One region of the Labrys sp. HAY1-8F genome, then DNA from elsewhere that is predicted to be linked to it. Evidence: predicted binding sites of a transcription regulator. Region 1 holds the regulator's gene; the other holds the start of a gene.
The links. The regulator PhoB, encoded in region 1, activates phosphate uptake and scavenging genes when phosphate is short. The targets are predictions, from matches to a motif close to TGTCATNNANCTGTCAT.
Positions count from the first base shown of each region.

Region 2: the regulator PhoB is predicted to act here: its motif matches at 2,282-2,298, upstream of ACR9ZN_RS12090 (RNA degradosome polyphosphate kinase).

Region 1 covers NZ_JBPGWZ010000002.1:2,231,503-2,236,761, forward strand. The annotation lists gene pstC (phosphate ABC transporter permease subunit PstC) at 1-211, shown strand, start outside; gene pstA (phosphate ABC transporter permease PstA) at 223-1,065, shown strand; gene pstB (phosphate ABC transporter ATP-binding protein PstB) at 1,062-1,889, shown strand; gene phoU (phosphate signaling complex protein PhoU) at 1,925-2,644, shown strand; gene phoB (phosphate regulon transcriptional regulator PhoB) at 2,658-3,359, shown strand; gene ACR9ZN_RS19420 (hypothetical protein) at 3,500-4,237, shown strand; gene ACR9ZN_RS19425 (RNA polymerase sigma factor) at 4,256-5,259, opposite strand, start outside.
Region 2 covers NZ_JBPGWZ010000002.1:662,278-667,536, reverse strand. The annotation lists gene ACR9ZN_RS12100 (P-loop NTPase family protein) at 1-50, shown strand, start outside; gene ACR9ZN_RS12095 (hypothetical protein) at 95-1,963, opposite strand; gene ACR9ZN_RS12090 (RNA degradosome polyphosphate kinase) at 2,533-4,707, shown strand; gene ACR9ZN_RS12085 (Ppx/GppA family phosphatase) at 4,736-5,259, shown strand, end outside.

The sequences.
Region 1 (5,259 bases):
GACCTTCGTCATCGGCAACGCCAACCGCATATCAGCATCGCTGTTCTCCTCGGGGGCGACCATCGCCTCCACCATCGCCAACGAATTTCCCGACGCGCCTGCCGGCTCGCTGCGCAGCCAGTCGCTGCTGGAGCTCGGTTTCGTGCTCTTCGTGATTTCCTTCATCGTGCTTGCGATCTCCCGCATGCTCGTGCGCGCCAACGCCAAGTAAGGGAGAGCATCATGGCCCATCTCGCCCACGGCAACGCCCGCCTCGCCCGCCGTCGTGCCCTCGACTACGCCTACAAAGTCGTCTCCATCGGCTTTGCCGCGATCTCCCTTCTGGCGCTCGCCTGGATCCTGTACACCCTGCTGCGCGAGGGCCTGCCCTCGCTGACCATGGACCTCTTCACCAAGGACATGGCTGATGGCGGCCTGCGCAATGCCATCGTCGGCTCTTTCGCCATGGTCTTGCTCGCCCTCCTCATCGGCGCGCCGATCGGCATCATGGCTGGCACCTTCCTCGCCGAGGCGGGGCGCGGCAGCAAGTTCGCCGACGCGGTGCGCTTCATCAACGACATCCTGCTTTCGGCGCCGTCCATCCTGATCGGCCTGTTCGTCTACCAGATGATCGTGGTGACGACGGGCGGCTTCTCCGGCTGGGCCGGCGTGGTCGCCCTCGCCATCATCATCCTGCCGGTGGTCGTGCGCACCACTGAGGACATGCTGGCCCTGGTGCCGATCAGCCTGCGCGAAGCCGCCTTCGCGCTGGGGTCGCCGATGTGGAAGGTCATCACCTCCGTGACCTGGCGCTCGGCCCGCACCGGTATCGTCACCGGCATCCTGCTGGCCCTGGCCCGCGCCGCCGGCGAGACCGCACCCCTGCTGCTGACAGCCTTCGGCAATTCCAACTGGTCGCTCAACCTCGGCAATGCCTTTGCCAGCTTGCCGGCCGCCATCTACCAGCTCGCGCCCTATCCCGACCCCAAGGCCGTCTTGGTGGCCTGGAGCGGCGCCCTCCTCATCACCGCCGGCGTGTTGGCGCTCAATATCCTGACCCGCTTCGTGCTCGCTCCCAAGAAATGAGTGATCCCATGTCCGCTACTCCACAAGCCTCCATCGCGGTTGCCGAACGCCCCGTCGCCAATCCAGCCGCTGCCGTGAAGCTCAAGGTCGAGAATCTCGACTTCTTCTATGGCGAGAAGCATGCGCTCAAGGGCATCAATCTCGACATGATCGACCGGCAGGTCACGGCCATGATCGGTCCTTCCGGCTGCGGCAAGTCCACCCTGCTGCGCGTGCTCAACCGCATGTACGACCTCTATCCGGGCCAGACTGCCAAGGGCCGCGTGCTGCTCGATGGTCAGAACGTCATCGGCAAGGAGATCGATCCGGCAGTGCTGCGCGCCCGCATCGGCATGGTGTTCCAGAAGCCCACGCCCTTCCCGATGTCGATCTATGACAACATCGCCTTCGGCGTTCGCCTGCATGAGTCGATCTCCAAGGCGGAAATGGACAGCCGAGTCGAATGGTGCCTGACCAAGGCCGCCCTGTGGAACGAAGTCAAGGACCGCCTGCACGCCTCCGCGCTCGGCATGTCCGGTGGCCAGCAGCAGCGCCTGTGCATCGCCCGCACCATCGCGGTGAAGCCCGAAGTCGTGCTGCTGGACGAGCCGACCTCCGCGCTCGATCCGATCTCGACCGCCAAGATCGAGGAACTGATCGACGAATTGAAGCGGGACTTCACCATCGTCATCGTCACGCACAATATGCAGCAGGCGGCGCGTTGCGCGGATGTGACGGCCTTCTTCTATCTGGGTGACCTCATCGAGGTCGGCCAGACCAACAAGATGTTCACCACCCCGAACGACAGCCGTACACAGGATTACATCACCGGCCGCTTCGGCTGATCCCTCGGCCAGCGTCGAATTCATTTGGAGGCGGCATGTCCGACCACATCGTTACATCCTTTGATCAGGAATTGCGCGAATTGCGCAACATGATCGCCGAAATGGGTGGCTATGCAGAGAAGAGCGTAGCCGACAGCGTCGAAGCCCTGCTCAAGCGCGACACCCAGCGCGCCAAGGCCGTGATCGAGCTCGATCTGGCGATCGACAAGCTCCAGCGCCAGGTCGAGGACCGGGCTATCCTGGTCATCGCCAAGCGCCAGCCACTGGCACTCGACCTGCGCGAAATCGTCTCGGCCCTGCGGGTGGCCAACGATCTCGAACGCATCGGCGACCTCGGCAAGAACGTCGCCAAGCGCGTGGTGGCCATCCACAGCCATGCGCAGCCGGCCCAGCTCTTCGGCGGTTTCGACCATATGGCTGACCTGGTGCTCGAGCAGCTCAAGCAGGTCCTCGACGCCTTCGCCCAGCGCAATGTCGAAGAAGCGCTCTCGGTCTGGAGTTCGGACGGCGAGATCGATGCGATGTACACCTCGCTGTTCCGCGAATTGCTGACCTACATGATGGAAGATCCGCGCAATATCGGCTTCTGCACCCATCTGCTGTTCTGCGCCAAGAACATCGAGCGCATCGGCGACCATGCCACCAACATCGCCGAAACGGTGCATTACCTGGTGACCGGTGAATCGCCGGCCGGCGAGCGGCCCAAGGCGGACAACAGCACCGATCTCGTCGACCTTCCTGTGCCGGCTAAGTAACAAGGGATAGGCCATGCCTCCCAAGGTTCTGATCGTCGAGGACGAAGAAGCACTGACCTTGCTGCTGCGCTACAATCTCGAAGCCGAAGGCTATGAGGTCGACAGTGTGGCGCGCGGTGACGATGCCGAGATCCGCCTGCGCGAAAGCGTGCCGGATCTGGTATTGCTGGACTGGATGCTGCCGGGGTTGTCGGGTATCGAATTGTGCCGGCGCATCCGCATGCGGCCGGAAACCGAGCGCCTGCCCGTGATCATGCTCACGGCGCGTGGCGAGGAAACCGAGCGTGTGCGGGGTCTGGCCACCGGCGCCGACGATTATGTCGTCAAGCCCTTCTCCGTGCCGGAACTCTCGGCCCGCGTGCGCGCTCTGCTGCGTCGGGCCAAGCCCGATCACGTCGCCTCCCTGCTCAAGGCCGGTGACATTTCCCTCGACCGCGAGACCAAGCGCGTTCATCGCGGCAATCGCGAGATCCGCCTCGGCCCGACCGAGTTCCGTCTGCTCGAATTCCTGATGCAGGCGCCGGGACGCGTATTCGCACGCGAGCAATTGCTCGACAGCGTCTGGGGCCGCGACGTCTATATCGACGAGCGCACGGTCGACGTGCATGTCGGGCGACTGCGCAAGGCGATGAACCGCACGCGCGAGATCGACCCGATCCGCACGGTTCGCGGCGCCGGCTATTCCTTCGACGAGACCTTCGCCAAGCAGGCCTAGGACGGATATTTCATCGCCCGACACCAAGGCCGGCGGCTCACCGCCGGCCTTGTCGCATCACGTACCCGGTACTCGCCCGATCTAGGCGATTTCAGAGGCTTGCGATAAGACGACTTGCCAAAGAAAATGCCGGGGTTGCCATGATCCGTTCCTTGCTCGTCGCGTCGCTTTTGACTGCCAGTTCGTTGGCGCTGCTTCCCAGCGATGCCGCAGCGGCCAAGCTCAAGAAAACCTTGTGTTCGGGCGAGTTCGGTACCGGCTCCGGCTTGGCAGGCTCCTATATCGGCAAGGATTGCTTCATCGCAGCCGACAGCGACATGCAGGAGCAGGTCGCCGGTATCTGCAAGGAAGGCTCGCGATGCGAGGTCGAGGCCATGGTGGAGGTCGCACCCGATGGCAGCAGGCAGATCAGGACCGTCTTGTCCGTCAGGCAGGCCGGACGCGCGCCCGCCACGCACACGTCCTATGCCCAGAAGGCGGGCAACTATGCCGACGGCATCTATGCCTTGCAGGACGATGGCTGCGACAAGCAGGGGGCGACGCCAGGCAACCGGGTTTCCGTGCAGCTTCTACGGGCAGCCGGTCCTGCCATCCAGCTCTACGGCAAATATTGCGCGGTCATCGAGGCCGATGGCGAGGAGCCTTCCAGCGCCAAGTTCCAGGCGACGCTGCAGCTTCGATGCGGCAGCTCGCCGGCGCAGGACCAGGCCCTGCGAAGCGGCCGCTCCGGCACGGCGGAAACCATCGTGATGACCCCCGCCCCCGAGCGGCAGCTGTGGCTCGATGAAGACACATTGATCCGTTGCCCGATCAAGCGCGCCTATACACCGCAATGGTGGATCGAGGCCCCGCCCTTCAATGGCCGCTATCCCCAATAGCTTCTGCAGGCGCCGATATCAGCCCAGAGCCGCCAGGCGCCCTTGCAGATAACGGCGGATGACGGGATCACTCTCCAGCCCGATCGCCCGCGAATAGGCGTTGCGGGCCTCCTCCTGCCTTGCGGCGCGGGCCAGCAAGTCCGCGCGTGCAGCCCAATAAGGCTGGTAATCGGCGATCCGCCTGTCGCTGGCGACCTCGTCGAGCCCGGCCAATCCGGCTTGCGGTCCTGCAAGACGGGCGAGCGCTACGGCTCTGTTGATGGCAGCGACAGGGGACGCGGTCAGTAGTACCAAGGCCTCATACAGCGTGACGATCGCGGCCCAGTCCGTCGTCGCGCAGATGCGCCTATTGGCATGGGCCGATTGCAGCGCGGCTTCGAGCTGATAGCGACCGATCTGTCGCGCCTGCCCGGCCCTGGCGAGCAAAGCCTCAGCCTCCTCGATCAGGGCGGCATCCCAAAGCGTGGTATCCTGCTGTTCCAACGGGATATAGTCGCCGACCGGGCTACGGCGTGCAGCCCGCCTGGCCTCGGCATGCAGCATCAGGGCCAGCAGGCCGAGCACTTCCGGCTCGCCGGGCAGGAGCGAGACCAGCAACCGGCCGAGCCAGATGCCTTCCACCGACAGATTGCGCTCGCGGGCCTGCGCCCCTTCGGGATCGGCCCAACCCTCGGCATAGACGGCATAGACGGCCTCCAATACCGCTTCGAGACGACCGGGCAACTCATCGGGTTCCGGGATCCGGAAGGGGATGGCGGCCTGCTTGATCTTGAGCTTGGCCCGCACCAATCTCTGGCTCATCGCCGCAGGTGAAACTAGGAAGGCGCTGGCGATCGCGCCGGCGTCGAACCCCAATATCGTCTGCAGGATCAAGGGCGCGCGCACGGCGGCATCGAGCGAGGGATGAGCACAAGCGAACATCAGGCGCAGGCGCTCATCGGGAATGACAGGCTGTTCGGCCTGCTCGGAGGCGAGGGCCTCGACATGGCGGATGACCTCGTCCGCCTTTTCGCCGCGCAGCT
Region 2 (5,259 bases), 1.6 Mb from region 1:
CCGCTGAACTGCTCAAGGAAGTGCTTGCCTCTCCGCTGGACGATGAGTGAGGTCGATGGCGCCTCGTCGCGGTCCGCCCGTCATTGTGCGAGTTCTATCGCAGACGGATGCACTGGCCGACGGTGTTCATCTGCAACTGGCCGCCGGTGAAGGACGCCGCGCCGACGATATGGACAGGGGAGCTCTGCGTTCTCGTAGTGAAATCGAACGCGAACGGACCGACGCCCCTAATCTCCGGGCTCGACCATTCACCGGTTTCCATGAACATGCCTTGTCCAGGGGCGGCCGGCATCGAGGCGGGCTCGGTACTGAAAGCTCCCTGAAAGGCATGAACCTTGGCATCCCTAGCCGGCAGGAGCTGGAGCCGGGCATGACAGTTCCACACACCTGGCCCGAGAGAGAAGGTCCCGATGTCGTTGACCGTCCCATCGGTCATATCGACTGGCGGCGGTGATATCTGCACGAACTCGCCAGCGAGGCCCTGATAGAGGGCCGATTGGGCATCCGAAGCGGCCCATGAGAACGCATTGGAAGGCGGCGGCCCTGGCTTGAAGAACTCGGTAAAGAGATTTCCTGCGACAACCACTCCGCTGGTACCGGCGGTCTTGACGATCATGGCCACTGAGGTTGTCAAGTTTCTGTACTCGATCTTATTGTTCCTGATCTGCACGTCCGATGCACCGGCTCCGCTCGGAATGCCGCAGGAGTCGGCGGTAACATTGATCAGGGAGCGAACCCCGAGAGCCTGGGCGTTGTTGGAAATCCAGGCCCCCTCGAGGCGTACCGTGGAAGCGCGGCAAAAATTGAAGAAGTTCTTGCCAGCCGGGCTCCACGAACCGGCGGCGGGGTGGATCAGCCAGTTGCCGCCCTTGATGGACAGATGCGAGACCTGTCTTGCGTCGACATGCCCCTCATAGGCATCGCAGGAGAAATTATCCGCCACATATTGGAGGGGAGAATAACCCTTGTAATCGGAATCGATCTGGATGCAGGTGCCTACCTCCCCGGCCGCCGAATTGATCAGGCTCTGATCCTCGAGCCCTAGCATCTTTGGGGGATTGGTCGACTGGAAGCGATATCCGACCCTGTAGTGCTGTGTCAGCGTGTTCTGGATCCGATTGACGAAGGTGTTCGTTCCGCGAAACCAGATGCCGGTTCCCGCGGTGGCGAGGCCTTTGCGCGACGGTCCGGCAGTGATCATCCCGCCCTCGATCGTGGTGCCGGCCGAATTGACCAGGACCATGCCGGTGTTGAAGTTCTCTAGGGCGAAGTTGGAGTAGGTTCCATTGACGCTGGGTGCAAACCTGGCGTTGATTCCGATGGTGTTCGTGGAAGCGGTATCGCTGGACTGGAACTTGATGCCTTGGAGTTCCAGCTTATCTCCCGTCGGGGCGCCGGCATGGCAGTGATCCCAGCCATTACTGGCGCCGAAGCGAAATATGGTGAGTTCCGGTCCGGCTCCTTCGAAACGAATGCTCTTGCCGCAGGGAGAGGTGATCGGCGCGGAGAAACGCCCAGTCAGAGGGCCTAGACGGAACTTCAGGGCGCCCGGCCTCGTCTGGATCAGCGAGTTGATCACGGTGCCGTCGATCTCATCCGAAAGGGCGCGGGCTGCCGGAAGTATCATCTGCCACTGTGCCAGGGACCAGCCGGCGGTACTGCGGCCGTTGAGAGTGGCGACGCTGGACAAGGGGTGGTTGCCTCCATCGCCTACAAACCCATAGGATCTCAGGACGCGCTCGTCGATATCTCCCTGATTGCGGAGGTTCGAAGGCAACTCGAAAGCGCCCGTCGTTGGGTTGAAGCAGCCGATGAGCGCGGTTCCATTTCTATTCGGATCGCCGGAATCCCGTACCGAGACGCATCCGGATGCGCCGGATTGATCGGCTTGGAGGGCTGGGCTGGTGTTGGTCCGGGCCACAATGTGCATCGGTTGAAGGAGCAAGACGGTCAGGATGACCATGGAGAAAAATATGAGCCTGCGCATGCCGGATTTGCTCCTATGCAAAGTCCTCTTGATTGAACCATGGTTACAATCCAGAGGACTCTGCAAGACACCAAACATTTGCGAGGTTTATCGGCAAGGCCTGTCCGTGGGTCTTGTCGGTAAACTCTGCTTGGAACGGACAAATCGTTTCGTCCGTCGTAGATGGACGATTGGAGGGCCGGTCGGAAGATACCTTATACAGTCCGGTCGGGGCCAGTTCGTTCAGCCAATCCGGGGAGGCTCCACAGGCGATGGGGAGGAGTTTTGCGAATTTTCCCCATGGCGGTCATTTTATGTGACAGCATTGTCATATAGGCGGCCTAAGCAGATTTCCCCATGACGGGCAGCGATTCCGACCGGCGGGACCTGTAACGCCGGCCTAAAGCGTTTTACGATTTGGCGGTCACGCCAAGAATCGCAAGGACGCGTCGAACCAAAGAGCGAGAGCAAACAAGCGTTTCCGTCTAAACGCGCTTTGCTCCGGGACATAGTGAGCGGCATTAACGACCATGACCAGCACGGCACAGACGGCGGAAGAGAGTGTGATGCGAGGCGAGACGGCGCGCGAGGCGGCTCCTGCTCAGGACCCGATCGCACTGCGCGTCAGCCCGGATCGCTTCATCAACCGCGAAATTTCCTGGCTGCAATTCAATCGCCGCGTGCTGGAGGAGGCGTCCAACAAGAGCCATCCTCTGCTTGAGCAGTTGCGCTTCCTATCGATCTCGGCCAGCAATCTCGACGAGTTCTTCATGGTGCGCGTCGCCGGCCTGATCGGCCAGGTGCGAGAGGACGTCACGGCGCGCAGCCCCGACGGCCTGTCGCCGGCCGAACAGCTCGTCAAGATCGGCGAGGCCGTATCCAAGCTTGCCAGCGACCAGCAGAAACGCTGGACCGAGTTGCGCGACGACCTATTGCTCGAAGGCATCGTGATCACCGAGCCGCGTGACCTTTCCAAGGCGGAGCGCGCCTGGCTGGACGATTATTTCCTCAGCTACATCTTTCCGATCCTCACCCCGCTGGCGGTGGATCCGGCCCATCCATTCCCCTTCATCCCCAATCTCGGCTTCACCATCGCCCTGCAGCTCAAACGCGTCAGCGACGGGCGCATGTTGAATGCCCTGATCCGCGCGCCGCACAAGGTGGAGCGCTTCATCCGCCTGCCGGATTTCGCCGAGACAGGGGCGGCCCGCTACATCACGCTCGAAAATCTGGCGGTGCTGTTCATCGCCAAGCTGTTTCCCGGCTATACAGTGAAAGGGCAGGGCTCCTTCCGCGTCATCCGCGACTCGGATCTGGAAGTCGAGGAAGAGGCAGAAGACCTGGTGCTGCTGTTCGAGACGGCATTGAAACAGCGCCGGCGCGGCGTGGTGATCCGCCTTGAGATCGAAGCCGGCATGCCCGACAGCATCCGCCAATTCGTCACCGAGGAACTCGATGTCGCCGACGACGCGGTCTTTCGCGTCGAGGGTATGCTCGCCCTCAACGAATTGTCGCAACTCGTCGGGCTCGACCGTCCGGACCTCAAATTCAAGCCCTATTCGCCGCGTTCGCCCGAACGTATCCGCGATCATGGGGCCGATGCCTTCGCCGCCATCCGGCAGAAGGACATCCTGGTGCACCATCCCTACGAATCCTTCGACGTTGTGGTGCAGTTCCTCAACCAGGCGGCGCGCGATCCGAATGTGGTCGCCATCAAGCAGACACTCTATCGCACCTCCTCCAACAGCCCGATCGTCAAGGCACTCGCCGAGGCGGCCGAGGCCGGCAAATCGGTGACGGCGCTGGTGGAACTGAAGGCGCGCTTCGACGAGGAAGCCAATATACGCTGGGCGCGCGACCTCGAGCGTGCAGGTGTGCAGGTGGTGTTCGGCTTCATCGAGCTGAAAACCCACGCCAAGCTCTCGCTGGTGGTGCGGCGCGAGATGGGCCAGCTCGTATCCTATTGCCATGTCGGCACCGGCAACTACCATCCGATCACCGCACGCATCTACACGGACCTATCCTTCTTTACCGCCGATCCTGTGATCGCGCGCGACGTCTCGCGTATCTTCAACTTCATCACCGGCTATGCCGAGCCGGCGGCGCTGGAACGCATGGCGGTCTCGCCTGTCTCGCTGAAGCAACGCATCCTCGATCACATCAATGCCGAGATCGAGCACGCGAAGGCCGGCAGGCCAGCGGCGATCTGGGCCAAGTGCAATTCGCTGGTCGATACCATGATCATCGATGCGCTCTATGCCGCCAGCCAGGCGGGAGTGCAGGTGGATCTGGTGGTGCGCGGCATCTGCTGCCTCAGGCCGGGGGTATTGGGCCTGTCGGAGAACATCCGCGTCAAGTCGATCGTCGGCCGCTTCCTGGAGCATGGCCGCATCTACGCCTTCGGCAACGGGCATGGCCTGCCGCACCAGAAGGCGGCCCTCTACATTTCCTCGGCCGATCTGATGGAACGCAACCTCGACCGCCGCGTCGAAGCGCTCTGCCCGATCCTCAATCCGACGGTGCACGAGCAGGTCCTCGATCAGATCATGATCGCCAACCTTATCGACAACCAACAGAGCTGGAGCATCTTGCCCGACGGGACCGCCGAACGCATAGTCCCGCAGCCTGATGAAGAGCCCTTCAACGCCCATAAATATTTCATGACCAATCCCAGCCTATCGGGACGAGGCAAATCTCTTGAACACAATTCTCCCAGAACGCTCCTCAGCCGCAGACGCTGATACCGTTCCTCACGTCCAGGCCGCCGATATCGCGGGTCCGAGGCCGTGGCAGCCCGGATTCGCACAGGGCCGCATCTGCCAGGGCCCGCCGATCGCGACCATCGACATCGGCTCCAACTCGGTTCGTCTCGTGGTCTATGAAGGGCTGACGCGCAGCCCGACAGCCGTCTTCAACGAGAAGGTGCTGTGCGGCCTCGGCCGCGGCGTGATGACCACCAAGCGCCTTGATCCAAGCGCTGTCGCCAAGGCCTATGCCGCTCTGGTGCGCTTCCGTGCCTTGTGCGACACCATGGGCGTGAAGGACCTCTATGTGCTGGCGACGGCTGCGGCGCGCGATGCCGAGGATGGCGAGGAATTCATCGCTCGCGCCACGGCGATCTGCCGTGCTGAGATCGAAGTGCTGTCGGGTAAGCGCGAGGCGCGCCTGTCGGCTTATGGGGTGATCTCGGGCTTCCACATGCCGGATGGTGTCGTGGGCGACATGGGTGGCGGCTCCCTCGAACTGATCGAGGTGCATGGTCATCGCGCCGGCGCGGGCATGACGACGCCTCT